Regions from separate parts of the Lentzea sp. NPDC042327 genome, predicted to be linked through region 1. Evidence: riboswitches for the same ligand, from Rfam matches in the RefSeq annotation. Region 1 holds a riboswitch; each other region holds the start of a gene.
The links. Region 1 has a riboswitch for cobalamin ahead of cobN (cobaltochelatase subunit CobN). Riboswitches for the same ligand answer to the same signal wherever they lie in the genome.
Positions count from the first base shown of each region.

Region 2: linked by a shared signal. The riboswitch ahead of AB0A63_RS16440 (iron ABC transporter permease) and the one ahead of cobN (cobaltochelatase subunit CobN) in region 1 are both predicted to bind cobalamin.
Region 3: linked by a shared signal. The riboswitch ahead of AB0A63_RS08120 (ribonucleoside-diphosphate reductase subunit alpha) and the one ahead of cobN (cobaltochelatase subunit CobN) in region 1 are both predicted to bind cobalamin.
Region 4: linked by a shared signal. The riboswitch ahead of AB0A63_RS08945 (CbtB-domain containing protein) and the one ahead of cobN (cobaltochelatase subunit CobN) in region 1 are both predicted to bind cobalamin.

Region 1 is NZ_JBEZBX010000006.1:239,113-246,548, reverse strand. It holds gene AB0A63_RS17950 (precorrin-2 C(20)-methyltransferase) at 1-1,293, opposite strand, end outside; gene AB0A63_RS17945 (precorrin-8X methylmutase) at 1,290-1,910, opposite strand; gene AB0A63_RS17940 (hypothetical protein) at 1,907-2,887, opposite strand; cobalamin riboswitch at 2,896-3,030, shown strand; gene cobN (cobaltochelatase subunit CobN) at 3,064-6,630, shown strand; gene AB0A63_RS17930 (helix-turn-helix domain-containing protein) at 6,591-7,265, opposite strand; gene folE (GTP cyclohydrolase I FolE) at 7,320-7,436, shown strand, end outside.
Region 2 is NZ_JBEZBX010000005.1:552,593-560,028, forward strand. It holds gene AB0A63_RS16430 (ABC transporter substrate-binding protein) at 185-1,165, opposite strand; gene AB0A63_RS16435 (ABC transporter ATP-binding protein) at 1,162-1,902, opposite strand; gene AB0A63_RS16440 (iron ABC transporter permease) at 1,902-2,924, opposite strand; cobalamin riboswitch at 2,959-3,102, opposite strand; gene AB0A63_RS16445 (YciI family protein) at 3,186-3,605, shown strand; gene AB0A63_RS16450 (3-isopropylmalate dehydrogenase) at 3,670-4,707, opposite strand; gene AB0A63_RS16455 (S8 family serine peptidase) at 5,025-7,436, opposite strand, start outside.
Region 3 is NZ_JBEZBX010000003.1:75,731-83,166, reverse strand. It holds gene AB0A63_RS08150 (TIGR03086 family metal-binding protein) at 1-90, opposite strand, end outside; gene AB0A63_RS08145 (hypothetical protein) at 90-500, opposite strand; gene AB0A63_RS08140 (DUF998 domain-containing protein) at 425-1,132, opposite strand; gene AB0A63_RS08135 (LysR family transcriptional regulator ArgP) at 1,267-2,124, opposite strand; gene AB0A63_RS08130 (LysE family transporter) at 2,224-2,772, shown strand; gene AB0A63_RS08125 (hypothetical protein) at 2,738-2,905, opposite strand; cobalamin riboswitch at 2,969-3,179, shown strand; gene AB0A63_RS08120 (ribonucleoside-diphosphate reductase subunit alpha) at 3,282-6,647, shown strand; gene AB0A63_RS08115 (ribonucleotide-diphosphate reductase subunit beta) at 6,701-7,436, shown strand, end outside.
Region 4 is NZ_JBEZBX010000003.1:242,123-249,558, forward strand. It holds gene metH (methionine synthase) at 1-2,898, shown strand, start outside; gene AB0A63_RS08935 (HAD family phosphatase) at 2,891-3,547, shown strand; gene AB0A63_RS08940 (CbtA family protein) at 3,544-4,290, opposite strand; gene AB0A63_RS08945 (CbtB-domain containing protein) at 4,307-4,495, opposite strand; cobalamin riboswitch at 4,527-4,716, opposite strand; gene AB0A63_RS08950 ((2Fe-2S)-binding protein) at 4,751-5,401, opposite strand; gene AB0A63_RS08955 (phosphoribosyl-ATP diphosphatase) at 5,508-5,771, shown strand; gene hisG (ATP phosphoribosyltransferase) at 5,786-6,646, shown strand; gene AB0A63_RS08965 (antibiotic biosynthesis monooxygenase) at 6,643-6,936, shown strand; gene AB0A63_RS08970 (phosphoribosyltransferase family protein) at 6,892-7,436, opposite strand, start outside.

The DNA of each region.
Region 1 (7,436 bases):
CCGGCCGACGACCAGCGGCGTGTCCGGCGAACGGTGCTTGAGCAGCAGGTCGCGCATCTCCGCCACCTGGTGCGTGCGGGCCTTCGAGGCCGGGTTGTAGATCGCGATCACCAGGTCCGCCTTGGCGGTGGCCTCCAGGCGTTCGGCGATGACGTCCCACGGCTTGAGGCGGTCGCTCAACGAGATCACCGCGTAGTCGTGCCCCAGCGGCGCACCGGCCTTCGCGGCGACGGCGTTCGCGGCCGTGACACCGGGGAGCACCCGCACCGGGACGTCCGGGTGTTCGGCGGCCACTTCGAGGACCGCGGTGGCCATCGCGAACACACCGGGGTCACCCGACGAGACGACCGCGACGCGCGACCCGCGGCGGGCCAGGTCGAGTGCGAAGGAGGCGCGCTCGGACTCGACCTGGTTGTGCGAGGCGTGCTTCGTCTGGCCGGGGCGGTCGGGCACCCGGTTCAGGTAGGTGGTGTAGCCGACGAGGTCGTCGGCGGACTCCAGTGCCCGCTTGGCCTCCGGGGTGAGCCAGGAGTGGTGGCCTGGGCCGAGACCGACGACCACGACCTCACCACCCGGCCGCGCCGGCCGGGAGTTGCTGGGCAGCAACGCCAGCGAGAAGTACGGCACCGACCCGGGGTCGACGTCGGCGAGCTTCGCCGTGCGCTCCCGCCCGGTGGTCGCCCGCTCCACGTACCAGGCGCCGTCGAGCCGCCCGGCCTCCTCCAGCGCCTGCCGGACGTTGCCGAAGGTGCGGCCCAGCTTGAGGATCGCGGCGCAGTCGGTGTCCGCGATCCGCGCGGCCAGCTCGGCCGGCGGCAGCGTGCCGGGCAGGATCGTGAGCACCTCGTCCCGTTCGACGAGCGGGGTGCCCAGTACCGCGGAGGCACCGCTGACGGACGTGACGCCGGGGACGACCTCCGCCTCGTAGCGGTGGGCGAGCCGCTTGTGCATGTGCATGTAGGAGCCGTAGAAGAACGGGTCTCCCGCCGCGAGGACGACCACCGTGCGGCCGGCGTCGAGGTGCGCGGCCAGCGTGGCGGCGGCCTCCTCGTAGAACGCGTCGATCTCGCCCTGGTAGTCGTCGGTGTCCTCGGTGGTGACCGGGTAGACGAGCTGCTCCATGATCTGACCGTCGCGGAAGTACGGTGCCGCGATGCTCTTGGCGTTGCTGCGACCGTGCCGGGCGCTGTGGTAGGCGATGACGTCGGCTTCCCGGATGAGCCGTGCGGCCTTGACCGTCACGAGTTCGGGGTCACCGGGACCCACACCGACGCCGTAGAGCTTGCCCGTCATTCGACCTCACTAGCGATCGCGTTGATGGCGGCCGCCGTCATGGCGCTGCCGCCGCGCCGGCCGCGGACCACGAGGTGTTCGAGATCCGTTGCGGCCAGGGCGTCTTTGGACTCCGCGGCGCCGATGAACCCGACCGGGATGCCGAGCACGGCCGCCGGTCGCGGGGCTCCGGCCGCGATCAGGTCCAGGAGGTGGAAGAGGGCGGTGGGGGCGTTGCCGATGGCGATCACCGCGCCGTCGAAGCGGTCGGCGAGCAGTTCGAGTGCCGCCGCGCTGCGCGTGTTGCCGATCTCGGTCGCCAGTGCGGGGGTACGGGGGTCCTGCAGGTAGCAGAGGACCTCGTTGTCCGCGGGGAGGCGCCGGCGGGTCACGCCGGACGCGACCATGTTGGCGTCGCACAGGATCGGGACGCCGGCGCGCAACGCCGCGCGGGCGTCGCGGACGACGTGCGGGGAGAACCCGACGTCCCGCGGCAGGTCCGTCATGCCGCAGGCGTGGATCATGCGGACCACGACCTGGGCGACGTCGGCGGGGAAGGCGGTGAGGTCTGCCTCCGCGCGGATGGTGGCGAAGGACTGCCGGTAGATCTCCGCGCCGTCCCTGATGTACTCCGTCACCTGATCTCCTCGTAGCCGTCGCCGGTCGCGACGAACTCGATCACATCACCGGCCGGACGACCACATCGGCGTGAGCAACCCGACCAGTGCACCGGCCGCGAGTGGGGCGTGCCGAGCCACGCGCGGGCGTCGGCGCGGACGTCCGACAACGACTTCGCGCACCCCGGCTTGCCGGTGCACGCGCTCACCCCGTGCCACGGCGAGGCGGGGTCGGTGATCAGGCCGGACGTGTCGGTGCCCGGCGGCACGACGAGGGAGCGCCACGGGGTCAGGCGCAGGGCCGTGCCCGGCAGCTGACCGGCGTCGAGCCGGCCCAGTGGAACGCCTGGTGTCACAGGTGAAGGTGCGACAGGAGTCACAGCCGGGGTGACGCGCGGTGCGGCGGAAGTGCCGAGGTGGGCGGTGATCTTGCGCACACCGCCGTCCACTTCGGACAGGCGCCAGGCCGTGCCGCGCAGCTCCTGGAACAGCCGGGCGGCGGTGACGACGGCGTCCACGGGGTCGTCGACCCGGACACCTGTATCGGTACCGGCGAGCAGGAGCGCGTCGTCCACCAGGCCGATGTCGCCGCCCAGACCGCTCACCGAAGCACCCACCGTCACCAGGAAACGCCCTGGTAGGGCGGCGAGTGACGGGTCGGAGCACAGGGCGGTGTCCAGTGCGTCGACCAGCGCCTGGTTGTCGTCCAGGGGCGCGGCGATGATGTTGCGGATGCGTTCGTGGGTGTCCGACGGCAGCAGGCCGCACGCACGCAGGCGGGCACCCAGCTCGACCCCCGACGTGAGGCCCCTGATCTGGAGGTTCGCCCGCGAGGTCAGCTCCAGCACGCCCGACCCCAGTTCGGCCGCGGCGGTGCGCACGACGTCCCACTGAGCTGCGGAGAGGGTGCCGCCGGGGACCCGGATGCGGGCCAGCCCGCCATCGGCCGCCTGGTGCAGCTCGACGGCGCCGGGGCAGGCATCCGGGTGAGTACGCATAGGTCGGACTGTAACCCGCCGGTTAGGGTGAGCCCGAACGACGAAGCGCAGGAGGAAGCCGGTGCGAATCCGGCGCGGTCCCGCCACTGTGACCAGCGAACTCGCCGGGAGTCAGGAACTCCGCTTCGTCGCGACCCGTGACCTGGGGCGAGGACCCCACGAGGGATGGAGCCCGCGTGATCCTGCTGTTGTCGACCTCCGACACCGACCTGCTGTCGGCGCGTGCGAGTGGCGCCGAGTACCGGCTCGGCAACCCTTCGCGCACGACCACCGACGACCTTCCCGCGCTGGTCGAGGGCGTGGACCTGGTCGTCGTGCGCATCCTCGGCGGCCGCCGGATGTGGGAGGAGGGCCTCGACTGGCTGCTCGCGCAGCCGCTGCCCGTGGTCGTCCTCGGCGGTGAGATGCAGCCCGACGCGGCGCTCATGGAGCTGTCGACGGTGCCGGGCGGCGTGTGCGCGGAGGCGCACCTGTACCTCGCGCAGGGCGGGCCAGGAAACCTCGCCGAGCTGCACAAGTTCCTCGAGGACACGATCCTGCTGACCGGCCACGGGTTCGCCGCGCCCGCCGCCACCCCCACGTGGGGGGTGCTGGAACGCGAGCCGGCCGCGGTGGAGGGCCCGACGGTCGCGGTGCTCTACTACCGCGCACACCACGTGGCGGGGAACACGGCGTTCGTGCACGCGCTGTGCGACGCGATCGAGGCCAAGGGCGGCAGGCCGCTGCCGGTGTTCTGCTCGTCGCTGCGCACCGCCGAACCCGAGCTGCTCGACACGCTCCGGCAGGCCGACGCGCTGGTCGTGACGGTCCTCGCGGCCGGCGGCACGAACCCGGCGAACGCGAGCGCGGGCGGTGACGACGACGCGTGGGACGTGGGTGCGCTGGCGGCGCTGGACGTGCCGATCCTGCAGGGCCTGTGCCTCACCTCCAGCCGTGAGCAGTGGGACTCCAACGACGACGGCCTGTCACCGCTCGACACCGCGACCCAGGTGGCGATCCCCGAGTTCGACGGCCGGATCATCACGGTCCCGTTCTCGTTCAAGGAGATCGACTCCGACGGTCTCACCGTCTACGTCGCCGACCCGGAACGGGCGCTGCGCGTCGCGGGCATCGCGACCAGGCACGCGCGGTTGCGGCACATCCCGGTCGGCGAGCGCAGGGTCGTCGTGATGCTGTCGGCGTACCCGACCAAGCACTCCCGCATCGGCAACGCGGTCGGCCTCGACACACCCGCCTCCACGGTCCGGTTGCTGAAGGCCATGCGGGAGCACGGTTACGACATCGGCGACGACCTGCCGGGCGTCGACGAGCTCGACGGCGACAAGCTGATCCACGCGCTCATCGCCGCGGGCGGCCAGGACGTGGACTGGCTGACGCAGGAGCAGTTCGAGAGCAACCCGGTGCGCATCGCGGCCGCCGACTACCGGCGGTTCCACGAGACGCTGCCGGAGGAGTTCCGCGAGTCGATGCGGGAGCACTGGGGTGAAGCGCCCGGTGAGCTGTTCGTGGACCGCAGCAAGGACAAGGACGGCGAGATCGTCCTCGCGGCCCTGCAGTCCGGCAACGTCACCGTCATGGTCCAGCCGCCGCGCGGGTTCGGCGAGAACCCGATCGCGATCTACCACGACCCGGACCTGCCGCCCTCGCACCACTACCTCGGTGCCTACCACTGGATCGAGTCGAGCTTCCGCGCCGACGCCGTGGTGCACGTGGGCAAGCACGGCAACCTGGAGTGGCTGCCGGGCAAGACCGTCGGCATGTCGGCGTCCTGCGGCACGGACGCGGCGCTCGGCGACCTGCCGCTGATCTACCCGTTCCTCGTCAACGACCCCGGTGAGGGCACGCAGGCCAAGCGGCGCGCGCACGCCACGCTGGTCGACCACCTCGTGCCGCCGATGGCCCGCGCGGACAGCTACGGCGACATCGCGCGGCTGGAGCAGTTGCTGGACGAGTACGGGAACATCTCCGCGATGGACCCGGCCAAGGTGCCGGCGATCCGCGCGCAGATCTGGACGTTGATCAAGGCCGCGAAGCTCGACCACGACCTGGGGCTCGACGACCGGCCGCACGACGCGGAGTTCGACGAGTTCATCCTGCACGTCGACGGCTGGCTGTGCGAGGTCAAGGACGTCCAGATCCGCGACGGCCTGCACGTCCTCGGCCAGGCGCCGGCGGGGGAGACCCGCGTCAACCTGGTGCTCGCGATGCTCCAGGCGCGGCAGATGTGGGGCGGTCAGGTCGCGGCGCTGCCCGGTCTGCGCGAGGCGCTCGGACTCGTCGGCACGGCGCGTGAAGACGTTGACACCGTGGAGGAACAGGCCCGCGTGCTCGTCCAGGCGATGGAGGACGCGGGCTGGGACGCCGCCGTGGCGAAGACGCTGCACGAGAACACCGACGTGCAGAAGATCCTGGAGTTCGCGGCCGTCGAGGTCGTGCCGCGGCTCGCCCGCACGACCGACGAGATGACGCACGTCCTGCACGCGCTCGACGGTGGCTACGTCCCGGCCGGTCCGTCCGGTTCCCCGTTGCGCGGCCTGGTGAACGTGCTGCCGACCGGCCGCAACTTCTACTCGGTCGACCCGAAGGCCATCCCGTCGCGGCTCGCGTGGGAGACCGGCCAGGCGATGGCGGACTCGCTGCTGGAGCGCTACCGGGCCGACAACGACGGCGAGTGGCCGCCGTCCGTGGGTCTGTCGGTGTGGGGCACGTCCGCGATGCGCACCGCCGGTGACGACATCGCCGAGGTGTTCGCGCTGCTGGGCGTGCGACCGGTGTGGGACGACCAGTCCCGCCGCGTGACCGGTCTGGAGGTCGTCCCGCTCGACGAGCTCGGCCGGCCGCGCATCGACGTCACCGTGCGGATCTCCGGGTTCTTCCGCGACGCCTTCCCGCACGTCGTGTCCCTCCTGGACGACGCGGTGCAGCTGGTCGCGGCGCTGGACGAACCGGCGGAGCAGAACTTCGTGCGGGCGCACGCGGTGCAGGACCTGGCGGAGCACGGCGACCACCGCCGGGCGACGCTGCGGATCTTCGGTTCGAAGCCCGGTGCGTACGGCGCCGGCGTGCTGCCGTTGATCGACAGCCGCAACTGGCGCGACTCGCAGGACATCGCCGAGGTGTACGCGGTCTGGGGCGGCTACGCCTACGGTCGCGGTGTCGACGGCATCGCCGCGCGCGCGGACATGGAGTCGGCGTACCGGCGGATCGCGGTGGCGGCCAAGAACATCGACACCCGCGAGCACGACATCGCCGACTCGGACGACTACTTCCAGTACCACGGCGGCATGGTCACGATGGTGAAGGCGCTGACCGGCAAGGCGCCCGCCGCGTACGTCGGGGACAGCACGCGCCCGGAGGCGGTGCGGACCCGCACGCTCACCGAGGAGACCTCGCGGATCTTCCGCGCCCGCGTGGTGAACCCGCGCTGGGTCAACGCGATGCGCCAGCACGGGTACAAGGGCGCGTTCGAGCTGCAGGCCACGGTCGAGTACCTGTTCGGCTACGACGCCACGACCGGCGTGGTCGCCGACTGGATGTACGAGAAGCTGACCGAGACCTACGTGCTCGACCCGGAGACGCGGAAGTTCCTGCAGACCTCGAACCCGTGGGCGTTGCACGGCATCGCGGAACGGTTGCTGGAGGCCGCCGAGCGCAAGATGTGGGAGCACCCGGAGGAGGCCACCCTGGACGCGCTGAGGGCGGCCTACCTGGAGACCGAGGGCGACCTGGAGGACGGCGCCTGATCGAGGCGCACGCAGCAGTGGTCCGGTGACGGGTCGAGGCGGGCGCGGTAGCCCGCCCCGATGCCGTCGGCCAGGCCGGTGAGCAGGCGGAGGTTCAGGCCGCAGACCAGCTCGGTGTGGCGTTGCGCGAGGCTGTGGAACGGGCAGTTGCCCAGCAGGACCGAGCCGTCCCCGGCCCGCGGCTCGAACCCGAAGTCCTCCAGCGCCTGCACGAGGTCGCCCCGCGCGGCGGCCGCGAGGGCCGTGCCCCACTCGTGCGCGCGGCGGCGCAGGACCTCGCGCGGGGGCTCACCGGTGGTCTCGGCTTCGAGGAGCGCGTCGGTCAGCAGGTGGCTCGCGGCCTCGTACCGCCGGTCCGGCAGCGACACCGCGATCTGCTCCTCGGCACGGCGGTAGAGCTTCGCCGGACGGCCCGCGCCCGGTCCGCCGCGTCCGGTCCGGCGCTGGTGCACGACTGTGAGGAGGCCCATCTCGACCAGCTTGTCGAGGTGGAACCCGGCGGTCGTGCGGGGCAGTCCGGCGGCTTGCGCGGCCTCGTCCTTGCTGATCGGCGCGGTCCGGCGGGCCACGAGGTCGTACAGCCTGCGCCGGTTCGGTTCGTCCAGGGCCGCGACGGCGGCGACGGGGTCGGCCATCTCTAAAAACTACTCCCATTGACTAAATTCGGCCAGCCGAACTACCGTGGCGGCATGGACGTCGAGGGCGCGCAGAAGGCGGTCACGGACCTGCTCAAGGCGCTGGGCAAGGACCCGTACTCCGAACACCTGGCCGACACGCCGCGCCGGGTCGCCGAGGCGTACGAGGAG
Region 2 (7,436 bases), on a different contig from region 1:
CAGGACAAACAAAAAGACCCCCCGCGGATGCGAGAGGTCTGCGCGTCGGGTGCCAGGGGCGGCGACTACCCGACGCGCTCGTCGATAATGATGGCGGTGTGCTGAGCCATGACCGGGATGGTGCCACAGCTCAGCACGACGTACCAAGTGACGGGAGGAAATCTCCCACTATCTGGTCACGGGTTCACGCCCGGGACAGGTACCGCGCGAAGGCCTCGATGGAGGCCGGGTTGCGCGGCGACTCGACCAGTGCGGCGTACGGCAGCGCGTAGAACCGCTTGTTCCGCACGGCCGGCGAGTTCTGCAGCGGTGCGTAGCCCTCCAGGAACCGCTGCTTCTCCTGCGGGGTGTTCGCCTCGCCGTCGGCGTAGTCCACGATGAGCACGACGTCGGGGTCGCGCTGCACGACGGCCTCCCAGTTGACCGTGGTCCAGCTGTCGTTGAGGTCGCCGAAGACGTTGTCGCCGCCGGCCTTGGAGATGACGTCCTGCGGGGCCGCGTTCCTGCCGGAGGTGAACGGCTGGTCCTGGCCGCTGTCGTAGAGGAACACCTTGGGCCGCGGCTTGCCGGCCATCAGCCTGCCGGCGTTCTCGATCTGCTGCTGGTAGCCCTTGACCAGCTCCTCGGCCCTGGCCTCGACCCGGAAGATCTTCCCGAGGTTGCGCAGGTCCGTGTAGAGCGCGTCGAGGGCGGGCATGATGCCGCGCTGCTTGCCCACGCCGTTGCGGCACGCCTCGGTGAGCTGGTAGGTGGCGATCCCGAGCTGCCGCAACGCGTCCGGGGTGAAGCCGGTGCTCTCGCTGAAGCCGTAGTTCCAGCCGGCGAACACGAGGTCGGCGTTCGCGCCCTGCACGACCTCCTTGGAGATCTTGTCGGACAGGTGCTTGCCGCTGTCGAAGTCGGCCTTCCACGGCGAGGTCCGCACGTCGACGGTGTCGATGCCGTTGACGACGTAGCCGGCCATGTGGTCCCTGAGGCCCAGCGCGAACATCAGCTCGGTGATGCCGGTGTCGTTGGTGACCACTTTGGACGGAATCTTGTCGTAGGTCACCTGCTGCCCGCAGTTGGTGACGGTGACGGGTTCGGTCGCGGAGGTGTCCTGCGCGACCGTGGCGCCGCACCCGGAGACGAGCAGCAGGGCGGCGGTGACGAGTGCGGTTCTCACGGGGTGACCTCCTGGTCGAACAGGAGCTGGGGGACTCCTGTCGTGGGGTGGGCGACCACGTGTGCGGTGACGTGGAAGACCTTGGCGACGAGCTCGGGCACGAGGACCTCCGCCGGGGTGCCGGAGGCGACCACCCGGCCCTCGTCGAGGACGTAGAGGCGGTCGCAGTACGACGCGGCGAGGTTGAGGTCGTGCAGCACGGTCAGGACGGTGACGCCGAGTCCCCGCGCGAGCGCGAGGACGTCGAGCTGGTGGCGGATGTCGAGGTGGTTGGTCGGCTCGTCGAGCACGAGCACGCGGGGTTGCTGGGCGATGGCGCGGGCGATCAGCACCCGCTGGCGCTCCCCGCCGGAAAGGCTGAGGAAGCTGCGGGCGGCGAGGTGCCCGACGTCCACTGTGGCCAGAGCATCGGCGACGACAGCGGCGTCGCGCACGGGGTCGCGGTCGTGCGGCAGCCGGCCCATCTCCACGACCTCGGTGACGGTGAAGTCGAACTCGACCTGCGACTCCTGGGTCAGCGCGGAGAGGTCGCGGGCGAGGCCCTGTCGCCTGTGGACGTTCTCGCCGTCGAGCAGGACCGCGCCGGCGTCCGGTCGCAGCGCCCGGTAGACGCAGCGCAACGTCGTCGACTTGCCGCTGCCGTTCGGCCCGACGATGCCGACCACCTCGTCGCAGGCGTGCAGCGTGATGCCGGAGATGATGTTCCGCACGGTGACGTCGTGCACCTCGACGCGCATCAGCGGCCTCCGAAGACGTACGCCCTGCGGCGCATCAGGAAGATGAAGCACGGCACGCCCAGCGCGGCCGTGATGACGCCGAGCGGCAGCTCCTCGGGTGCGGCGAGCATCCGCGCGGCGACGTCCACCCACACCAGGAAGCTCGCACCCGCCAGCGGTGCCAGGGCCAGCACCTTGCGGTGGTCGGCGCCCACGACCATGCGCGTGAGGTGCGGCAGCATCAGCCCGACGAACCCGACGGCCCCGCTGACCGCCACCAGCACCCCGGTCATGGCCGCGGTGACGACGAAGAGGTGCGTGCGGAACCGGTTCACCCTCACCCCGAGCGTGGTCGCGGTCTCGTCGCCCATCGCCAGCGCGTTCAACGGCCGCGCCTTGGCCATCAGGTAGGCGATGCCCAGCGCGGTCACGACCGTGGCGACCGGCAACGACCTCCAGTCCGCCCCGCCGAGGCTGCCGAGCAGCCAGAACATCGCCGCCCGCGCCGCCTCCCCGTGCGGTGCCTGGAACACCAGCAGCATCGCCACGGCCGAGAACCCGTAGGCGAGCGCGGTGCCGGTCAGCACGAGCCGCAACGGCGTGAGCGCCCCGCTCGACCGCGCGGTGAGGTAGACGAGCGCGGTGGCACCGAGCCCGGTGAGGAACGCCCCCGTCGACAGCGCGTACACGCCGAGCCCGGACAGCACCCCCATCGTCGCGACCGCCGTGGCACCCACGCTCGCCCCCGAGGAGATGCCGAGCACGTACGGGTCGGCCAGCGCGTTGCGGACCATCGCCTGGATCGCGACGCCGACCGCGCTCAGCCCCGCGCCCACGACGGCGGCGAGCAGCACGCGCGGCAGCCGGATGTTCCAGACGATGTGGTACTGCCCGGCGAGGTGGGCGGGCACGGTGCCGCCGGTGACCGCCTGCCACAGCAGGTCGGCGGTGACGCCGAAGGGGACGGAGACGGGGCCGAGCGCGACGCCCGCCACGATGCTGACGACGAGCACGCCGACGAGCGCGCTGATCTTCCCGATCACATGTGCCCTTCCCGCAGTCCACGGCAGGAGTTGGAGTCCTATGTCTGCCGTGTGCGGGCATTCGGGCTCGTCCCCTGGCCGGGGACCTACCGTTGCGGGTCAGCGCCGGACTTCGACCGGTCTTCCCCCACGCACGACTTCAGGTGACCCTACCTGCGCAAACAGGAAGTTCGAAAATTTCTCCGCTGTGATGTCGATCCGGCGGGGTGCCCGTTCGACCTGTGGACGTCAGCGAGCAGGGCACAACGCAGGGAGACCACCGTGAAGTACATGCTGATCATGCGCGCCACCGACGAGGCCTACGCGAACATGGGCGAGCTCGACTTCGACAAGATGCTGGAGGTCGTGGGCGCGTTCAACGACGAGCTGATCCGGGCCGGGGTGCTGCTCGCCGCCGAGGGCCTCGCCGACCCGTCCGAGGGCGTCGTCGTCGACTTCTCCGCCGAACCGGCGATCGTGACGGACGGCCCGTACGGCGAGACCAAGGAGCTGTTCGGCGGCTTCTACCTGCTCAACGTGTCCTCGCTGCAGGAGGCGGTCGAGTGGGCGAAGCGGATGCCGATGGCCGGGCCCGGGTTCAAGACCGAGATCCGCCGCGTGCCGACGATCGACGAGTTTCCGCAGGACAACGAGTGGATCCAGAAGGAGCGCGCCTGGCGCGAGTCCACCGCCCAGCTGTGAATGTCACGCGGGGACCTTTCGTGCTCTACAAGAGTACGAAAGCTCCCCGCGTGCACTACAACGGTCAGCCCGTGCGGACGTTCGAGGACACGAGGGCGGCCAGGCGGTCGCCGATCGCGTACGTCGCGCCCGGCGACTGGTGGTCGCGGGTCGCCAGGTCGAACGCCACGGACGCCTCGATCCGGCGCGACGCCTCGTGCTCGCCGAGGTGGTCGAGCAGCAGCGCGACCGACAGCACGGCGGCCGTCGGGTCGGCGATGCCCTGGCCCGCGATGTCCGGTGCCGAACCGTGGACCGGCTCGAACATCGACGGGTTGCGCCGCGTCACGTCCATGTTGCCCGACGCGGCCAGGCCGATGCCGCCCGTGACGGCGGCGGCGAGGTCGGTCAGGATGTCGCCGAACAGGTTGTCCGTCACGATCACGTCGTACCGGGCGGGGTCGGTGACCAGGTGGATCGTGGCCGCGTCCACGTGCTGGTACGCCACCGTCACGTCCGGGTGCTGCAACGAGACCTCCTCGACCACGCGCGACCACAGCGAGCCGGCGTGCGTGAGGACGTTCGTCTTGTGCACCAGCGTCAGGTGCCGCCGCGGACGGGCCGAGGCGCGCGCGAAGGCGTCCCTGACCACGCGCTCCACGCCGAACGACGTGTTGAGCGACACCTCCGTGGCGATCTCGTGCGGGGTGTCCTTGCGCAGCAGGCCACCGTTGCCCGCGTACGGGCCCTCGGTGCCCTCGCGGACCACCACCATGTCGATCTCCGGCGGGTCCGCGAGCGGGCTGCGGACGCCGGGGTAGAGACGGGCGGGGCGGAGGTTCACGTGGTGGTCGAGCTCGAACCTGAGGCGCAGCAGCAGGCCGCGCTCCAGGATTCCGCTCGGCACCGACGGATCGCCTACCGCTCCGAGCAGGATCGCGTCGTGCTGGCGGAGCTCACCGAGCACCGACTCGGGCAACAACTCTCCCGTGGCGTGCCAGCGCGCCGCGCCGAGGTCGTAGCGAGTGATCTCGGCCGCCGGAACGACCTCGTTGAGGACCTTCAGGGCCTCAGCGATGACCTCGGGCCCGATCCCGTCTCCTGGGATCACTGCGAGCCGCATCCACACACCTCCCAGGTGTCAGTCCCCAATTGGTGGGACTACTTTCCTCCGCGAAAGGTTACCGGCACCACGGCCGCTCGCCGCATGCCGGACACCCCATCGGGGTGTTATCTCCCGTACTGCGGGACACCCACACGGCCCATTCCGCGCTTTCGAGTGTCACTCGATCGCAGGAACAGGGTCGCGTCAAGGGGTGACGCCCGGCAGTTCCACGCAGTAACCCCACTTCCCCCGGAACGCACGCGGGGACCTTTCGTACTCTCTGAGAGTACGAAAGGTCCCCGCGTGGACTTCAGCAAACGTCGGAGGAGAAGGGGCTAGGAGCGGCCGCTGGCCCGCACGGTGACGACAGAGGCGCGGTCGCCGGTGGCGTTGTGGTGGTTGAGCACCAGCAGGCCCTCGGACTTGTCGAGCTCCAGGGCCTTCGCGTCCCGGTTCACCACGAGCGCGGTGCCCGGCTTCGCGAGGTACGACAGCGCCGCGTCACCGCCGCCCTGCACCCACAGACCCGGCTTGAGCGGGTCGAAGGACAGCGGGCGGTCGATGACGTCGATCAGGCCGTTCGCGTTGCCCGGCGCCACGTAGTAGCCCGTGGTGCCGGCGGTGTACGAGATCCGCGAGGTGTCCTTCGCCGGGTCGATGCCGAGTGCGGTGAGCAGCACCGGCAGGACCGCGACGTTGGTGTCGGCGGTGTTCGTGTCGACGTCGCCCCACTGGTTGTTGACCGCCTGGATGTCGACCTCCAGGCCCGTCTTGAGGTCGACGGTGGTCGCGACCAGCAGGTCGGTGTCGGTCAGGCGCGTCGCGAACGTCTCGAAGTCCGCGACCCCGTCACCGGTGGTGTCGATGTCGATGAACGGGACGGTGTTGACGCCGAGGTTGTACCAGTTGCCCCACGTCGCGACACCGAACGCGAGCAGCGCCTCCTCCGGCCTGCCCTGGGCCTTGGCGAGCGGGGCCGTGGAGGCCGCGCCGACGTAGCGCAGGTCGCCGCCCTTGGCGGTCTCGTTGAGCGCGCAGTTCTCGGTGACGTTGCGGCGGCAGTCGCGCAGCTTCGGCGAGGACGCCTGCAGCTCCAGGACGCTGACCAGCGAGCGGTACGCCTGCGAGCCGGTGCCCTGGTCGACGCCGCGGCCGTTCAGGTTGAGCACGGCCTGCTTGTCGCCGCCGCGGAACCGCAGCGACGGGAAGGTGCTGATGTCGGCCACCGGCTTGGGCGCGGCGTAGACGGACACGCGCAGCGGCACCACGGCACCGGCGGTCGGCGTGAGGGTCACGCGACCGGAGGCGTCCGCGAGGAACTGGCGCGGCGTGTCGAGCTGCGTCGTCGCGACGGTCGGGTCGATCGTCTTGCGCAGCGCCTTCGGGTCGTCGATCTTCAGCGTCACCTTGACGCGGGCGACGCCGCGCGGGCTCAGCTTGACCTTGTCCTGCGAGAGCACGTAGCTCACGCCGGGGATCGTCGTGGCCGCGGTGTAGCCGACCTTGTACTCCACCGGCTTCGTGGACTTGTTGACGATCTTGATGGTCTTGCTCCTGGAGACCGGCTTCGAGACCTCGACGGTGCCGAAGTTGGCGCTCACGTAGCCGTGGTCGTCCTCGACGAACGCCAGCACCTGGTTGTCCAGCGCGGACTTGGCGTCCACGCGGCCGGTGCCGACCCGGTTGGGCGCGAAGGTCTTGCCGTTCTCCTTCACGTCCGCACCGGCGGTGTTCATGATCGAGGCCTTGACCTCCTCCAGCGTCCAGTCCGGGTGCGTCTGGCGCACCAGGGCCGCGATGCCCGCGACGTGCGGGGACGCCATCGAGGTGCCGGAGATGACCGAGCGGTCGTTGCCGGAGCCCACGGCGGTCGAGGAGATCGTGTCACCGGGCGCCGCGACGTCCGGCTTGATCGACTGACCGCGGGTGCCGCGGCTGGTGAACGAGCTCGGGGTGTCCGAGATGGACTGGTCGTAGGTCGGCGTCGAGGTGCGCAGCTCGCCCGCGAGGCGGACGGTCAGCGTGCCCGCGTTCAGCGCCGGGCGCACCTGGGCGGTGGCGTCACCGGTGAACTGGAACATCGGGATGGCGGTGTTGCCCGCGATGCCGGCCGCGAAGTTGTTGAGCGTGGACGACAGCAGCACACCGGCACCACCGGCGGCCTGCACGTTGTTCGCGCGGGCGGCGGAACCGCAGCGGCGCGTCGCGTCGTTGTCGTCCCACTCCAGCCACACGAACTTGCCCGCGACCGCGTCGGTGATCGGCTGGCAGCCGTCGAGGTTGCCCGCCTGCGTGAGCTTCACCGCGGGCAGCGTCTTGTCGTAGCCGGGGTAGCCGGTGAAGTTCTGGCTGTACTGACCGGCCTTGAGGCCCTGACCGGGCACCTCGGCGCCGTCGCGCAGCACGTAGGAGTCGCGCACCGACGCCACCGTCAGCGCCTCGGGCGTGTTGCCCGGCGAGCCGCCGATGTCGTAGAGGTCACCGCCGTTGCCCGCGGAGAAGACCGGCATGACGCCGACCTTGAACAGCTTCTTCACGAAGAGGCTGTCGGGGTCGTCCGGGGCGCCGTAGTCGGAGCCGAGCGACAGGTTGACCACGTCGAGGTGGTCGGAGAAGTCGCCGTCGCCGTCGGGGTCGAGCGACCAGTCGAGCGCCTGCGAGGTGACGTTGGTCGAGCCGTCGCAGCCGAAGACCTTGAGCGCGTAGACCAGGGCCTTCGGCGCGGTGCCGGGGCCGATCCTCATCGC
Region 3 (7,436 bases), on a different contig from region 1:
CGGGCACGGCGTCGGTGCCGACAGGTGGCGGTCGGTCACCCCGCGCACCACCTCCGCCAGGCGGTCGGTGGCAGGTGCCAGGTCGAACATCAGTAGCCGTCCCCTCCCCAGAACTGCTCCTCCAGCGTGTCCGCCGTGCCGGCGAGCAGGTGCAGCGGGTCGGTGAACTCGTGGATGTCGAGGTCCTTGAGCGGCAACGAGTGCCGGACCACGACGTGCTCCCCCATGATCGCGAGGCCGCAGGCGACGGTGGAGTTGCCCACCTCCTCCAGCACGCGGCGGAGGTCCACCTGCGCGGCCAGCCCGCACGGGGAGGCGATCTGCACCCATTCGTGCATGTTGTCGAGCACTTCCCGGACGATGATCACGACCTGCGTGCGGTCGTCGTCGCCCTCCTCCACGTCCCCGAAGGTGAAGAGGATCCTCAGTTCCTCGCCCTGGTCGCTGATGACGTCGTACTCGGCGCGGACGTAATCCGCGAGGTCTCCCCAACTCGCCATGGCGCAACCCTACTGGCCGAGATCGCCCACAGCCCGACGACCAGCACGGCCAGGACCTCGGCGGCGAGCAAGATCCTCTCGATGTAGCCCAACGGGAACACGTTCCACCACCGGACGTCCGACACCGCACCCAGCACAATGGCGTAGAGCAGCGGCATGAATGCGACAACGCTCAACAAACCCGACGCCATCGTCCACCTGGCGTGTCGCCCCCAGACGTGGTCGCGCAGCCACGGCCGGGCCAGCAGGACGACCGCGACGGGCAGGCTCACGAACGCGACCATGCTGCCGAACCGGTGGATGCTGCCGCTGAGCTGGTTGGTGCCCATCGCCCAGTTCGTCTTCGGGAACACGACCACGAGCAGCAGGCCGAACGACCACAGCAGCAACGCGACCGAGCCCGCCGACCGCCACCGGGTCAGTCCTTTGTGGACCAGCGCGGTGAGGATGCCGGCCGAGCCCGCGACCAGCAGCAGCACGGCCACGTCGAACACCGGGCGGTAGTCGCCCAGGGCGTACTCGCTGATCGTGCGGTGCAGCGCGCCGACGGTCAGGTCGAGCAGGCCCACCATGGCGACGGTCGCGACGACCGCGAGCGAACCGCCGGTGGCGGCGAGGCGAGGAATCAGCACAAACCGGTCAACGAGCGGGTGAACCCCCGGGGTTCCTGGGTTCAGGAAGCCGACAGGATGCTCTCAGGCGCCGGACAGGTTCCCGGCCGGGAGCACGAGCCCGGTTCGGCGGCGCGTCGCCCCACCCCGGGGACTCAGCGCAGCGCCTGCGCGGCTTCGGCCACCACCGCCTCGGCCACGGCGGTGAGTGCGGGCGAGTCGAGCTTCCACTGCTGCCAGTACAGCGGGACGCTGACCGTGCGGCCGGGAGCGAGGTCGACCAGGCCGTCGAGCACCTGCTGCGGCGGCACCATGCCCCAGCCCAGGCCGGTGGCGACGGCGCGCACGTAGACCTCGGACGACGGGACGTGGTGGCGGTGCTCGGACGCGCCGCGGCCCCGCGTCAGGGTGCGGACGAAGCGGTCCTGGAGGTCGTCGTTGCGGTCGAACACCACGACCGGGGCATCCGGCAGCCACGACTTCAACGGCCCGGCCGCATGCCGGTTCACGAAGGACTCGGCGGCCATCGCGGCGTAGCGGATGTGGCCGAGCTTGCGCACCGAGCAGCCGGCGACGGGGTCGCGCGACGACGTCACCGCCGCCATCACCGCTCCCTGCCGCAGCAACGCCGTCGTGTGGTCCTGGTCCTCGCGGTGCAGGTCGAACGAGATCCGCAGCTCGGGCGGCACGCGGTGCAGCGCGGGCAGGAACCAGGTGGCGAGCGAGTCGGCGTTCACCGCGATCGGCACCCGCACGACCGCGTCCTCGCCGAGCGCCGCCCCGAGGTCCTGGTCGAGCGCCAGCAGTTGCCGACCGTAGCGGACGATCACCTCACCGGACGGCGTGAGCCGCACCGGGCGGGCGCGGACCAGCAGGACCCGGCCCGTGCGCTGTTCGAGCGCCTTGATGCGTTGCGAGACAGCGGAAGGCGTGACGTGCAACGCGGTGGCGGCGGCGTCGAACGTGCCGCTGTCCACCACCGCGAGCAGCGTGCGCACCAGGTCGAGGTCCATCACGAGCGCTAATGGTACGTAAGAATCTTCAGCTGGCCTCATCAAGAACGCGTCAATAGCGTGGACCGCGTGACAGACCTGCTGCTCGGCTTCGGCACCATGATGACCCTGATCGTCGCGATCGGCGCCCAGAACGCTTTCGTGCTGCGCCAAGGACTTCGCCGCGAGGCGGTGGCGAAGGTGGTCGCCGTGTGCGCCGTGTCGGACGCGGTCCTGGTCGCCGTGGGCGTCGCCGGGTTCGGCGCGATCGTCACCCGGTGGCCGCAGGCGGTCACCGTCGCCGCGGTCGTGGGCGGGCTCTTCCTGCTGGGGTACGGGTTCCTGGCCGCGCGGCGCGCACTGCGCCCGCAGGCCCTGCACGCCGACACCGGCGCCCGGCACCGGCCCGTGCTCACCGCGATCGCGCTGACGTGGCTCAACCCGCACGTCTACCTCGACACCGTGCTGCTGCTCGGGTCGATCGCCGCCGGCCGCTGGCTCTTCGGCGTCGGCGCGGTGACGGCGAGCATCACCTGGTTCGCCGCGCTCGGGTTCGGCGCCCGGCTGCTCAGCCCGCTGTTCGCGAAGCCGCGCGCGTGGCGCGTGCTGGACGGCGTGATCGCCGCCGTGATGATCAGCCTCGGGGTCGCGCTGATCGCCGGGACGTGACCAGCGCGGCGACCGCGCAGCCGGCCAGCACGCCGCTCGTCACCGGCGCCGCGGCTCCCGCGAACAGCGACGCGGAGGCGAGCCCCGCACTGAGCAGAGCACCGTAGAAGACCCGCGGCCGAACCTCACCCACGCCGACCACCCTACCCAGGGGACACGCATGTTGGGTGGTGATCAAGGACCCACCACCACATGTAGTATCTGCCGCACTGGTGGTTCACCGGCCCGGACAACGGGCCGGTGAGGCAAGAGGGAACCCGGTGCGAGTCCGGGACTGCCCCGCAGCGGTGAGTGGGAACGAAAGCCGTCAACGAAGCACTGGGTCGCGAGACCTGGGAAGCGACGGCCGGTAGGCGCGAGTTCGACGCCCACGAGTCCGAAGACCTGCCACCGGGGTGCGCGCAAGCCTGCGCGCACGACACGGTGCCCCGAGGGAGGGCAGCTGTGTGCACCGGTGAACGGTGCGCGCATGCGCTTTTCCTCCTGGGCCCAGCTCGCGAGGAGAGAGCGTGCCCGACCGCCTTTCAGTGGTCATCGAGGAAGCCTGTGCCGATCTTCCGAACGCATCGGCCGAGGCGGTGCTGACCGAGACCAAGCGGAACCTGTACCACGGCATCACCGACGCCGAGCTCGCCCTGGCGCCGATCATGGCCGCCCGCGCGATGGTCGAGCAGGACCCGGACTACTCCTGCGTCAGCGCCCGCCTGCTGCTGGACCGGCTGCGCACCGAGGCGTGCGGCGTCCCGCTGTCGCACGCCGAGATGACCGAGCGCTACCCGTCGTACTTCGCCTCGTTCGTGCGGCACGGCGTCGACTGCGGCCAGCTCGACCCCCGGCTGACCTCGTTCGACCTGGCCCGCCTGGGATCGGCGCTGGACCCGTCCCGTGACCTCCGGTTCCAGTTCCTGGGCCTGCAAACCCTGTACGACCGCTACTTCCTGCACCGCGACGGCCGCCGCTACGAGCTGCCGCAGGCGTTCTTCATGCGCGTGGCCATGGGCCTCGCCCTGGAGGAGGACGACCCCGACGCCCGCGCGGTCGAGTTCTACGAGCTGCTGTCGTCGTTCGACTTCATGTGCTCGACACCGACGCTGTTCAACTCCGGGACGACCCGGCCGCAGCTGTCGTCGTGCTTCCTGACCACCGTGGCCGACGACCTCGGCGGCATCTTCCACGGCATCAGCAACAACGCGCTGCTCTCGAAGTTCGCGGGCGGCCTGGGCAACGACTGGACGCCGGTGCGCGGCATCGGCGCGCACATCAGGGGCACCAACGGCACGTCGCAGGGCGTGGTGCCGTTCCTGAAGATCGCGAACGACACGGCCGTGGCCGTGAACCAGTGCTTCGCACCGGACACCGGCGTCCACACCGCCGACGGCGTCAAGGCGATCAGGGACGTCGTGGCCGGCGACCTCGTGCTCGGGGTGAGCGGCACCTACCGCGAGGTCACCGACGTCATGCTCTACGACCAGGTCGACCCGATGGTCGAGGTGGAGGTCGAGCACTCCGCCGCACCCCTCAGGGTCACCGCCGGACACCCGTTGTACGCCGTCAGGGGCGTGCCGCTCGGCCAGGAGAACGCGCGGACGCTCAAGCAGCTCGCCGGCGACGAGGTGCGGCCGGAGTGGGTGGACGCCGGTCGGCTGGAGAAGGGTGACCTCGTCGCCAGGGTGGTTCCGCGGGAGGTCGTGCCCGTCGCCGGTTTCAGCGAGGACGATGCTCGTCTGTACGGCGTCCTGCTCGGTGGCGGGCACCTGTCGGAGGACGGGGTGCGGTGGGGTGTCTCCGGGAAACCCGGGCTGGACGCGCACCTGGACTTCGTCCGCGAGCACCTGTCGGCGCGCGGTGTCCCCTTCCGGGAGAACGGCCGCGACGACACCCACGTGTGGATCCACTGGGCCTCCGAACCCGAGGTGGGTGCCTCCGCGTTCCCGTTCACGCCTGAGGACCTCTACGACGACGACCGCCGGAAGCGGATCGCCCGCAGGTTCTCCCACCTGCCGCACGCCCAGACCCGGAAGCTCCTGCAAGGCCTGCTGGAGTCGAGCGGCGGTGCCTCCCGCGGCGTCGAGGTCCACTTCACCACGACGTCGCGGTCGCTCGCCGCGGGTGCCCGCTACCAGCTGCTGCGCCTCGGCATCCCCTCTGCCGGCGAGGACCTCGACGTCGGGGTTCCCGCCGTCGAGGGCATCGCCGAACTCGCCGGCTGCCGCCCGACCACCGAGCCAGACTGGGTCGAGCACCGGGGCATGGTGTTCTCGCGCGTCCGCGACGTGCGGGAGACCGAGGTGGTCCCCGAGGTGTTCGACCTCGAGGTCGAGACCGACGAGTCCTACCTGACCACGGCCGGCCTCGCCCACAACGGCGGGAAGCGCAAGGGCGCGGTCTGCGCCTACCTCGAAACCTGGCACATCGACGTCGAGGAGTTCCTCGACCTGCGCAAGAACACCGGCGACGAACGCCGCCGCACCCACGACATGAACACCGCGAACTGGGTGCCGGACGAGTTCCTGCGCCGGGTCCGCGCGGGCGGCACGTGGACGCTGTTCTCCCCCGACGAGGTGCCGGACCTGCACGACGCGTTCGGCGCCGAGTTCGCCGAGAAGTACCGCGCCTACGAGGCCAAGGCCGACGGTGGCGGGATCAAGGTCTTCCGCCGGGTCCAGGCCGTGGACCTGTGGCGGCGCATGCTCACGATGCTGTTCGAGACCGGCCACCCGTGGATCACGTTCAAGGACCCGTGCAACCTGCGGTCACCGCAGCAGCACAGCGGCGTGGTGCACTCGTCGAACCTGTGCACCGAGATCACCCTGAACACCGCGGTCGACGAGGTCGCGGTGTGCAACCTGGGGTCGGTCAACCTCGCCCGGCACGTCACCGAGGACGGCATCGACCACGCCCGGCTCCGCAAGACGGTGCGCACGGCCGTGCGGATGCTCGACAACGTGATCGACGTGAACTACTACACGATCCCGGAAGCCAGGAACTCCAACCTGCGGCACCGGCCGGTCGGTCTCGGGCTGATGGGGTTCCAGGACGCGCTGTTCACGCTCGGCACGCCGATGGCGTCGCAGGAGGCCGTGGAGTTCGCGGACCGCAGCATGGAGGAGATCAGCTACTACGCCATCGAGGCGTCCGCCGACCTGGCCCGGGAACGCGGCGCGTACCGGTCGTTCGACGGGTCGCTGTGGTCGCGGGGCGTCCTGCCGATCGACTCGGTCGAGATCCTCGCGCGGCACCGCGCCGCGGACGAGCTGGAGCAGGACCGCGGGTCCACGATGGACTGGGCCGCACTGCGGGCCAAGGTGCGGCAGGGCATGCGGAACTCGAACGTCATGGCCATCGCGCCGACCGCGACCATCGCGAACATCGCCGGCGTGAACCAGTCGATCGAGCCGCTGTACCGCAACCTCTACGTGAAGTCGAACATGTCCGGCGACTTCACCGTCGTCAACCCCCACCTGGTGCGGGCGCTCAAGCAGCGCGGGCTGTGGGACGAGCAGATGGTCTCCGACCTCAAGCTGCACGACGGCAGCCTCGGCGCGATCGACCGGGTGCCGCCCTACCTGAAGGCCCTGTACGCCACGGCGTTCGAGGTCGACAGCGCCTGGCTGGTCGAGGCGGGCTCGCGCCGGCAGAAGTGGATCGACCAGGCGCAGTCGCTCAACCTCTACCTGGCCGCGCCGAGCGGCCGCAAGCTCGACGAGCTCTACCGGCTGGCGTGGCTGCGCGGGCTCAAGACCACGTACTACCTGCGGACGCAGAGCGCGACGCACGTGGAGAAGTCCACGTTGCAGGGCACCGACGGCAAGCTCAACGCCGTCTCCCCCGTCGCCTGCTCCACCACCGACACCGACTGCGAGGCCTGCCAGTGACCGACCACATCATCGACGCCGGTGCCGCGCGGGTCGGCGTGGACGACAAGGCGATGATCAACTGCCGTGCGGACGTCAACCAGCTGCTGCCGCTGAAGTACCACTGGGCGTGGGAGAAGTACCTGGCCGGCTGCAACAACGCGTGGATGCCGACCGAGGTGTCCATGCAGGCCGACATCGGCCTGTGGAAGTCGAAGGACGGCCTCACCTCGGACGAGCGCCTGATGATCAAGCGCAACCTCGGCTTCTTCGCCACGTCGGAGTCGTTGGTGGCCAACAACATCGTGCTCGCCGTGTACCGGCACCTGACCAACCCCGAGTGCCGGCAGTACCTGCTGCGCCAGGCGTTCGAGGAGGCCGTGCACACCCACACGTTCCAGTACGTCTGCACCTCGCTCGGCCTCGACGAGGGCGAGCTGTTCAACATGTACCGGGAGATCCCGTCCATCACGGACAAGGCCGCGTGGGCGTTGCAGTTCACCCGGCACCTGGAGGACCCGGGGTTCCGCACCGGCACACCCGACCGCGACCGGGCGTTCCTCAAGGACCTCGTCGCGTTCTACGTGGTGTTCGAGGGCATGTGGTTCTACACCGGGTTCGCGCAGATCCTGTCCCTGGGGCGGCGCAACAAAATGGTCGGCGTCGCCGAGCAGTACCAGTACATCCTGCGCGACGAGTCGATCCACCTGAACTTCGGCATCGACGCGATCAACCAGATCAAGCTCGAGAACCCGCACCTGTGGGACGACGCGTTCCAGGCGGAGGTGCGCACCATGCTCGCGGAGGGCT
Region 4 (7,436 bases), on a different contig from region 1:
CTGGAACCGCTCGGCATCGACCTGATCGGCCTCAACTGCGCGACCGGCCCCGCCGAGATGAGCGAGCACCTGCGCACGCTGGCCAAGCACGCCCGCATCCCGCTGTCGGTGATGCCGAACGCCGGCCTGCCCGAGCTCGGCCCGAACGGCGCCGTCTACCCGCTCTCCCCGGAGGAGCTGGCCCGTGCGCTGGCCGGGTTCGTCACCGAGTTCGGCACCCGGCTCGTGGGCGGCTGCTGCGGCACGACCGCGGAGCACCTGCGCCAGGTCGCCGCCGCCGTGCGCGACCTCGGCCCGCCCGCGCGCCGGCCGCGTCCCGAGCCCGGGGTGTCCTCCCTGTACCAGTCCGTCCCGTTCAAGCAGGACGCCTCGGTGCTGATGATCGGCGAGCGCACGAACGCCAACGGCTCCAAGGCGTTCCGGGAGGCGATGCTCGCCCAGAAGTGGGACGACTGCATCGAGATCGCGCGGGATCAGACCCGCGAGGGCGCGCACCTCATCGACCTGTGCGTCGACTACGTCGGCCGCGACGGCGAGGCGGACATGCGGGCGCTCGCGTCCCGCCTGGCCACCGCGTCGACGTTGCCGGTCGTGCTCGACTCCACCGAGCCGGACGTGCTGCGAGCGGGCCTGGAGTGCCTGGGCGGCCGGTGCGCGGTGAACTCGGTGAACTACGAGGACGGCGACGGGCCCGACTCGCGGTTCCAGAAGATCATGCGGCTGGTGTCCGAGCACGGTGCCGCGGTCGTGGCGCTGTGCATCGACGAGGAGGGCCAGGCGCGCACCAGGGACTGGAAGGTCCGCGTCGCCACCCGGTTGATCGAGGACCTGACCGAGAACTGGGGCCTGCGCCGCTCCGACATCATCGTCGACTGCCTGACGTTCCCGATCTCCACCGGCCAGGAGGAGGTCCGCCGCGACGCGGTCGAGACGATCGAGGCGATCCGCGAGCTCAAGCGCCGCTACCCGGACGTGCAGACGACGCTGGGCCTGTCGAACGTCTCCTTCGGACTCAACCCGGCCGCGCGCCAGGTGCTGAACTCGGTGTTCCTGCACGAGTGCGTGCAGGCGGGCCTCGACACGGCGATCGTGCACGCGTCGAAGATCGTGCCGATGGCGCGCATCCCCGACGAGCAGCGCGCGGTGGCGCTGGACCTGGTCCACGACCGCCGCCGCGAGGGCTACGACCCGCTGCAGAAGCTGATGGAGCTGTTCGAGGGCGTCACCACCAAGTCGAACTCCGCGTCGCGCGCCGAGGAGCTGGCCGCGCTGCCGTTGTTCGAACGGCTGGAGCGCCGGATCGTCGACGGCGAGCGCAACGGCCTGGAAGCGGACCTGGACCTCGCACTGGACGAACGCCCGGCGTTGCAGATCATCAACGACACGCTGCTGGCGGGCATGAAAACCGTCGGCGAGCTGTTCGGCTCCGGCCAGATGCAGCTGCCGTTCGTGCTGCAGTCCGCCGAGGTCATGAAGACCGCCGTCGCGCACCTCGAACCGCACATGGAACGGTCCGACGACGGCGGCAAGGGCCGCATCGTGCTCGCCACGGTCAAGGGCGACGTGCACGACATCGGCAAGAACCTCGTCGACATCATCCTGTCCAACAACGGCTACGAGGTCGTGAACATCGGCATCAAGCAGCCGATCAACGCCATCCTGGAGGCCGCGCAGCAGCACCGCGCGGACGCGATCGGCATGTCCGGCCTGCTGGTCAAGTCGACCGTGGTCATGAAGGAGAACCTGGAGGAGATGAACTCCAGGGGCGTCGCGGCCCGCTGGCCGGTGCTGCTCGGCGGCGCCGCCCTGACCCGGGCCTACGTCGAGAACGACCTGACCGAGATGTACCTGGGCGACGTCCGCTACGCCCGCGACGCGTTCGAGGGCCTGCGCCTGATGGACGCGATCATGGCGGCGAAACGCGGAGAGACCCCTCTGGTCGACCCGGAGGCCCAGGCGAAGGCCGCCGAGCGCAAGGCCCGCCGCGAACGTGCGCTGCGCATCGCCGCGGCCCGCAAAGCCGCGGCAGGAGAGGAAGAAGCGGGAACCGGTCGTTCCGACGTGGCCACCGACAACCCGGTGCCGGTGCCGCCGTTCTGGGGCAGCCGCGTGGTGAAGGGCATTCCCGTCGCGGACTACAGCGCGCTGCTGGACGAGCGCGCGACGTTCATGGGCCAGTGGGGCCTCAAAGGCACGCGCGGCGGCGGCCCGACCTACGAGGAGCTCGTCGAGACCGAGGGCAGGCCACGGCTGCGGTACTGGATGGAACGCCTTGCGACAGAAGGTGTTCTTGCCCACGCCGCGGTCGTCTACGGCTACTTCCCGTGCGTGTCCGAGGGCAACGACCTGGTCATCCTGACCGAGCCCTCCCCGGACGCGCCGGAGCGCTTCCGGTTCCGCTTTCCGCGCCAGAAGAAGGATCGGCGCCTCTGCCTGGCCGACTTCTGGCGCGCCCGCTCGTCGGGTGAGGTCGACGTCATCGCGTTCCACCTCGTGACGATGGGCCAGCCGATCGCCGACTACGCCAACGAGCTGTTCGGCAAGAACGCGTATCGTGAGTACCTGGAGGTCCACGGACTGGGGGTCCAGCTCACCGAAGCGCTGGCCGAGTACTGGCACAAGCGCGTGCGCGAGGAGCTCGTGTGGCCGGCGGGCGGGTCAGTGGCCCAGGAAGACCCCGCCGCCGTCGAGGAGTACTTCAAGCTCGGCTACCGCGGCGCGCGGTACTCGTTCGGCTACGGCGCCTGCCCCGAGATGGAAGACCGCCGGCGCGTCGTCGACCTGCTCGACCCGGCCCGCATCGGCGTCACGCTGTCCGAGGAACTCCAGCTCCACCCGGAACAGTCCACCGACGCCTTCGTGGCGCACCACCCGGAGGCGAAGTACTTCAATGTCTGACCCGCAAGCTGTCCTGTGGGACATGGACGGCACGCTGCTGGACTCCGAGAAGCTGTGGGACATCCCGCTCTACGAGTACGCCGAGAAGCTCGGCGGGGTCCTGTCGGTGGAGACCCGCGAACGCATGGTCGGCAGCAACGTCCCCACGACGATGCGCCTGCTGTTCGCCGACGTCGGCATCGAACCGACCGACGCCGACATGGCCGACGGCGCCGCGTGGATCTCCCGCCGCACCGAGGAGGTCTTCCGCACCGGTCTGCCGTGGCGTCCGGGCGCTGCCGAGGCGCTGCGCGCGGTGCGGTCGTCCGGCGTGCCGATGGCGCTGGTGACCTCCACCGAACGGTCGCTGACCGAGGTCGCGCTCGACACCATCGGCCGTGACCTGTTCGACGTGACGGTGTGCGGCGACGAGGTGGACGGTCTGAACAAGCCGCTGCCGGAGCCGTACCTGAAGGCGGCGCGGTTGCTCGGCGTGGACGCGGCGCGGTGCATGGCGGTCGAGGACTCGCCGACCGGTGTCGCCTCGGCGGTGGCGGCCGGGTGCACCGTGTTGGTCGTGCCGTGTGACGTCGAGGTGCCGGCGGGGGAGCGGCGGGTGTTCCGCGACTCCCTCGTCGGCGTCGACCTCGAAGTGCTGCGCGCTCTTTAGAGAGCCGCGACGGGTGCCTTCGCCCGGCGTGTCGCCGGATCGACCAGCAGGCCGAACACCACGCCGAGACCGATGTGGAGCGTGGCCAGCTGGGCGAGCGAGCTGAGGCGGAACTGCCACAGCACGGCCACCGGCATGTCCGCCGGGATCGTGTCCGGCGGCGTGGGGAACGCCACCAGCACCACCGCCACCGCCGCCACGACCGCGAGCAGCACCGCGGTCACGCGGACCGGGTGCGGCTGCGCGGCCAGCGCCGAGGCGAGCCAGCTCGCTCCCCAGACGATCGCCAGACCGGCCACCACCACGCCCAGGTACAGCGCGGTGCGGTAGTTCACCGTGTCCGGGTCGCCCACCGCGGGCGGGTTCGCCGGGTACTTCAGCCACGGCAGCAGCGCCACCGCACCGAACACGGCGACTCCGAACGCGGTGCTGCGGGTGAACGGCGTGCGGTCGGCGAACCAGCGCTTCGACAGCGCGTAGGCCGTGGCGAACACCAGGCCGACGGCGATGCCGACGATCACCACGCCGAGCATGCCGCCCGCGATCTGGACGCCGCGGCTGACCAGCCCCTCCTCGCCGTGCGAGTGGGAGTGGCCGTCACCGGCGGGGGCGCGGGCCTCCTCGACCGCCAGTGCTGCGCGGATGGGGATCTCGGTGACCAGGAGCTGCACGAGCGCGGAGGCGGTACCGGCGATGGCGCCGGCCGCGAGTCCGCGCAGTGCGATCGACTTGTACGTCGTCATCTGCGTGATCAGCGGATCAGTGGCAGGGAACGCCGAGGGCGTGGCGGCCGTCGTGGAAGAACTCGTGCAGCAGCTCCGAGCTCGCACCGAGAGCGAGGCCGTTCTCCTGCAGGACCAGGTAGGTGACGATCAGGCCGAGCAGTGAGACGGCGAAGGCCCACTTGGGCACGCGGACGGCGGACAGGCTTGCTGCGGGGCTCGTCATGACGGGCTCCTCCATACCTCGTGGAAGGTGAAACTCCTTACGGCGCCGCAGCCGGTCTCCTGACTCCCGGATCAACGCTGCCCCCGCGTCTTCCCAGCCCCTCGCGGGACCAGTGACGTGCTCGGCGGGGATCGCTTCCCGGTCACAGTGGCGAGGACCGCGCCGGATTTCCACCGGCTTCCCGTCACTGCGGCGCGTGCACCGTAAGGTGAACGGCGGTTCACGCACAACCGGCCATAAGAGTTGTCGTCTTCATCACTTCACAAGAGGGCAGTCCCCGCACTTCCCACCTGCGGCAACGCGGTAGTAAAGGCAGCACGACCGGCGCAGGAACGCGACCTCGCCGGGCAGGGTGACGAATTCCCCGGCACCTTCGAACGGTGGCGCTGCCATGAGCCGGTTGCCGCGTTCCTCCGCTTCCTCCGCACTCAGCGCACCCGCTCGCACCACCATTTTCAGCGCGCCCGCGATGTTCGACATCGCGTTGCCCCACAGCAGACCGCGTGCCACGGGCACGACCGCGTGGACCGCCTCCACGACCGGTGCGAGCGCCTCCGCCGGGCGCGGGCCGAGCCGCGGGGTGTCGATGCGGACGCTCAGGCCGTTGCGGCGGTGGTGCTGCCACCACAGGTTCTCCGGGCGCACGTCGATCGGCAGGTCCGTCGCGGTGAGCGGGCTGAGCAGCCGCGCGGTGTAGCTGAGGAAGAACAGGCTGGCGGCGACGCGGGGCTCGGCGGCGTTGTAGCGGGCCGCGATCGCGTCGATGGTCTCCCTGAGGGCGGGGCCTTCGAGCAGTGCCGTCCCCGGCAGCCACGAGTCGTCCGGACGGCCCACGTCCAGCGCGAAGAACGGGTTGATGCCGCGCACCTGGCGCAGCGCTGCGAGGACTTCGGCGAACTCCGACACAGATTCACGCTACTGGGTGTCCATGCAGGACAGATCACGTCCACGGGCTGGAACAGAGGTGACCGCGGTGTGGACCACCCGTCCGGAGGTGGGAGGATGTGCCCCCGTGAAGACCTTCGACTCGCTGTTCGCCGAACTGACCGAACGAGCCCGCACCAAGCCGGAGGGTTCCGGCACCGTGGCTGCGCTTGAGGCCGGCGTCCATGCGCAGGGCAAGAAGGTCCTGGAGGAAGCGGGCGAGGTCTGGATCGCCGCCGAGTACGAGTCCGACGAGAAGCTCGCGGAAGAGATCTCGCAGCTGCTGTACCGCCTCCAGGTGATCATGCTGGGCCGCGGCCTGACCCTCGACGACGTCTACAAGTACCTCTGACGGAGAGCTGACCGATGCTGCGCGTAGCAGTCCCGAACAAGGGCGCGCTCGCCGAACGCGCCTCCGCGATGCTGACCGAGGCCGGTTACCGGCAGCGGCACGAGCCGCGCGACCTGACCGTGCTCGACCCGAACAACGAGGTCGAGTTCTTCTTCTTGCGCCCCAAGGACATCGCGATCTACGTGGCGTCCGGTGACCTCGACCTGGGCATCACCGGCCGCGACCTGGCCGCCGACTCGGGTGCCGACGACAACGGTTCCTCCGTCGAGGAGCTGCTGGCGCTGGGCTTCGGCGGGTCCACCTTCCGCTACGCGGGCCCGCGGGGCACCGACTGGACGGTCGAGGACCTGGAGGGCAAGCGGCTCGCCACCGCCTACCCGAAGCTGGTCGGCCGCGACCTCAAACGCCGCGGCATCAACGCCACGGTGATCCGCCTCGACGGCGCGGTCGAGATCTCCATCCAGCTCGGCGTGGCCGACCTGATCGCCGACGTCGTGGGCTCCGGCCGCACGCTGCGCCAGCACGACCTGGTGGCGTTCGGCGAGCCGATCTGCGAGTCGGAGGCGGTCCTCGTGCACCGCGCGGGCTCGGAGCTGTCGCCGGCCAAGAAGCAGCTGCAGGCCCGCCTGCAGGGCGTCGTGTTCGCCCAGCAGTACCTGATGCTGGACTACGACTGCCCGCGCACGCTGCTGGACGAGGCGATCAGCCTCACGCCGGGCCTGGAGTCGCCGACGGTCGCGCCGCTGGCCGACGAGAACTGGGTCGCGGTGCGGGCGATGGTCCGCCGCCGCGACGCGAACCGGGTCATGGACGAGCTGGCCGCGATCGGCGCCAAGGCGATCCTGGCCTCGGACATCCGGTTCTGCCGCCTGTGATCCTGGAGCACGCCGTGCTGGACGTCCTGCCCGGACGTGCGGCGGAGTTCGAGGAGGTCTTCGGCGAGGCGCGGGAGCTGATCTCCGCCTCGCCGGGCTTCCTCGGCCTGCGGCTGTCGCGGTGCCTGGAGGACCCGAACCGGTACCTGCTGCTGGTGCAGTGGGAGTCGGTCGAGGCGCACACGGTCGGGTTCCGCCAGGGCCCGTCCTACGCCCGGTGGTCGGAGCTGCTGCACCGGTTCTACTCACCGTTCCCGGTGGTCCAGCACTTCGAGGACCTCGGCGTCTGAGGTCTGCTCGAAGCGGTCGTACCACCGGCTCACCGCACCGAGGTGCCGCGGCAGGAGCACCGCCACCACGGGCGTGCTGAACGTGCGCACCGACTGCCTCGCGGCGACCGGCACGGCCAGCACCAGGCGGTTCGGCCCTCGTCGCTCCAGCCAGTGCAGGGCGGCCCGCGCGGTGACACCGGTGGCCAGCCCGTCGTCGACCACGACCACGTCCCGCCCCTCGACCACGAGCGGCGGCCGGTCCCGCCGGTACAGCGCGGTCCTGCGCGCGGCCTCGGCCCGTTCGCGGTCGCAGCCCGCGGCCAGCTGCTCCTCGGTGAGCCCGAGCGCTCTGAGCACCGCGGCGTCGTAGATCGGCGCGCTGTCCACCGCGACCGCGCCGACCCCGTACTCGGGGTGCCCCGGCGCGCCGATCTTGCGCGCTACCACGACGTCCAGCTCAGCCCCGAGGACCTCCGCGACCTCCGCCGCCACCGGCACACCGCCGCGCGGCAGCCCCA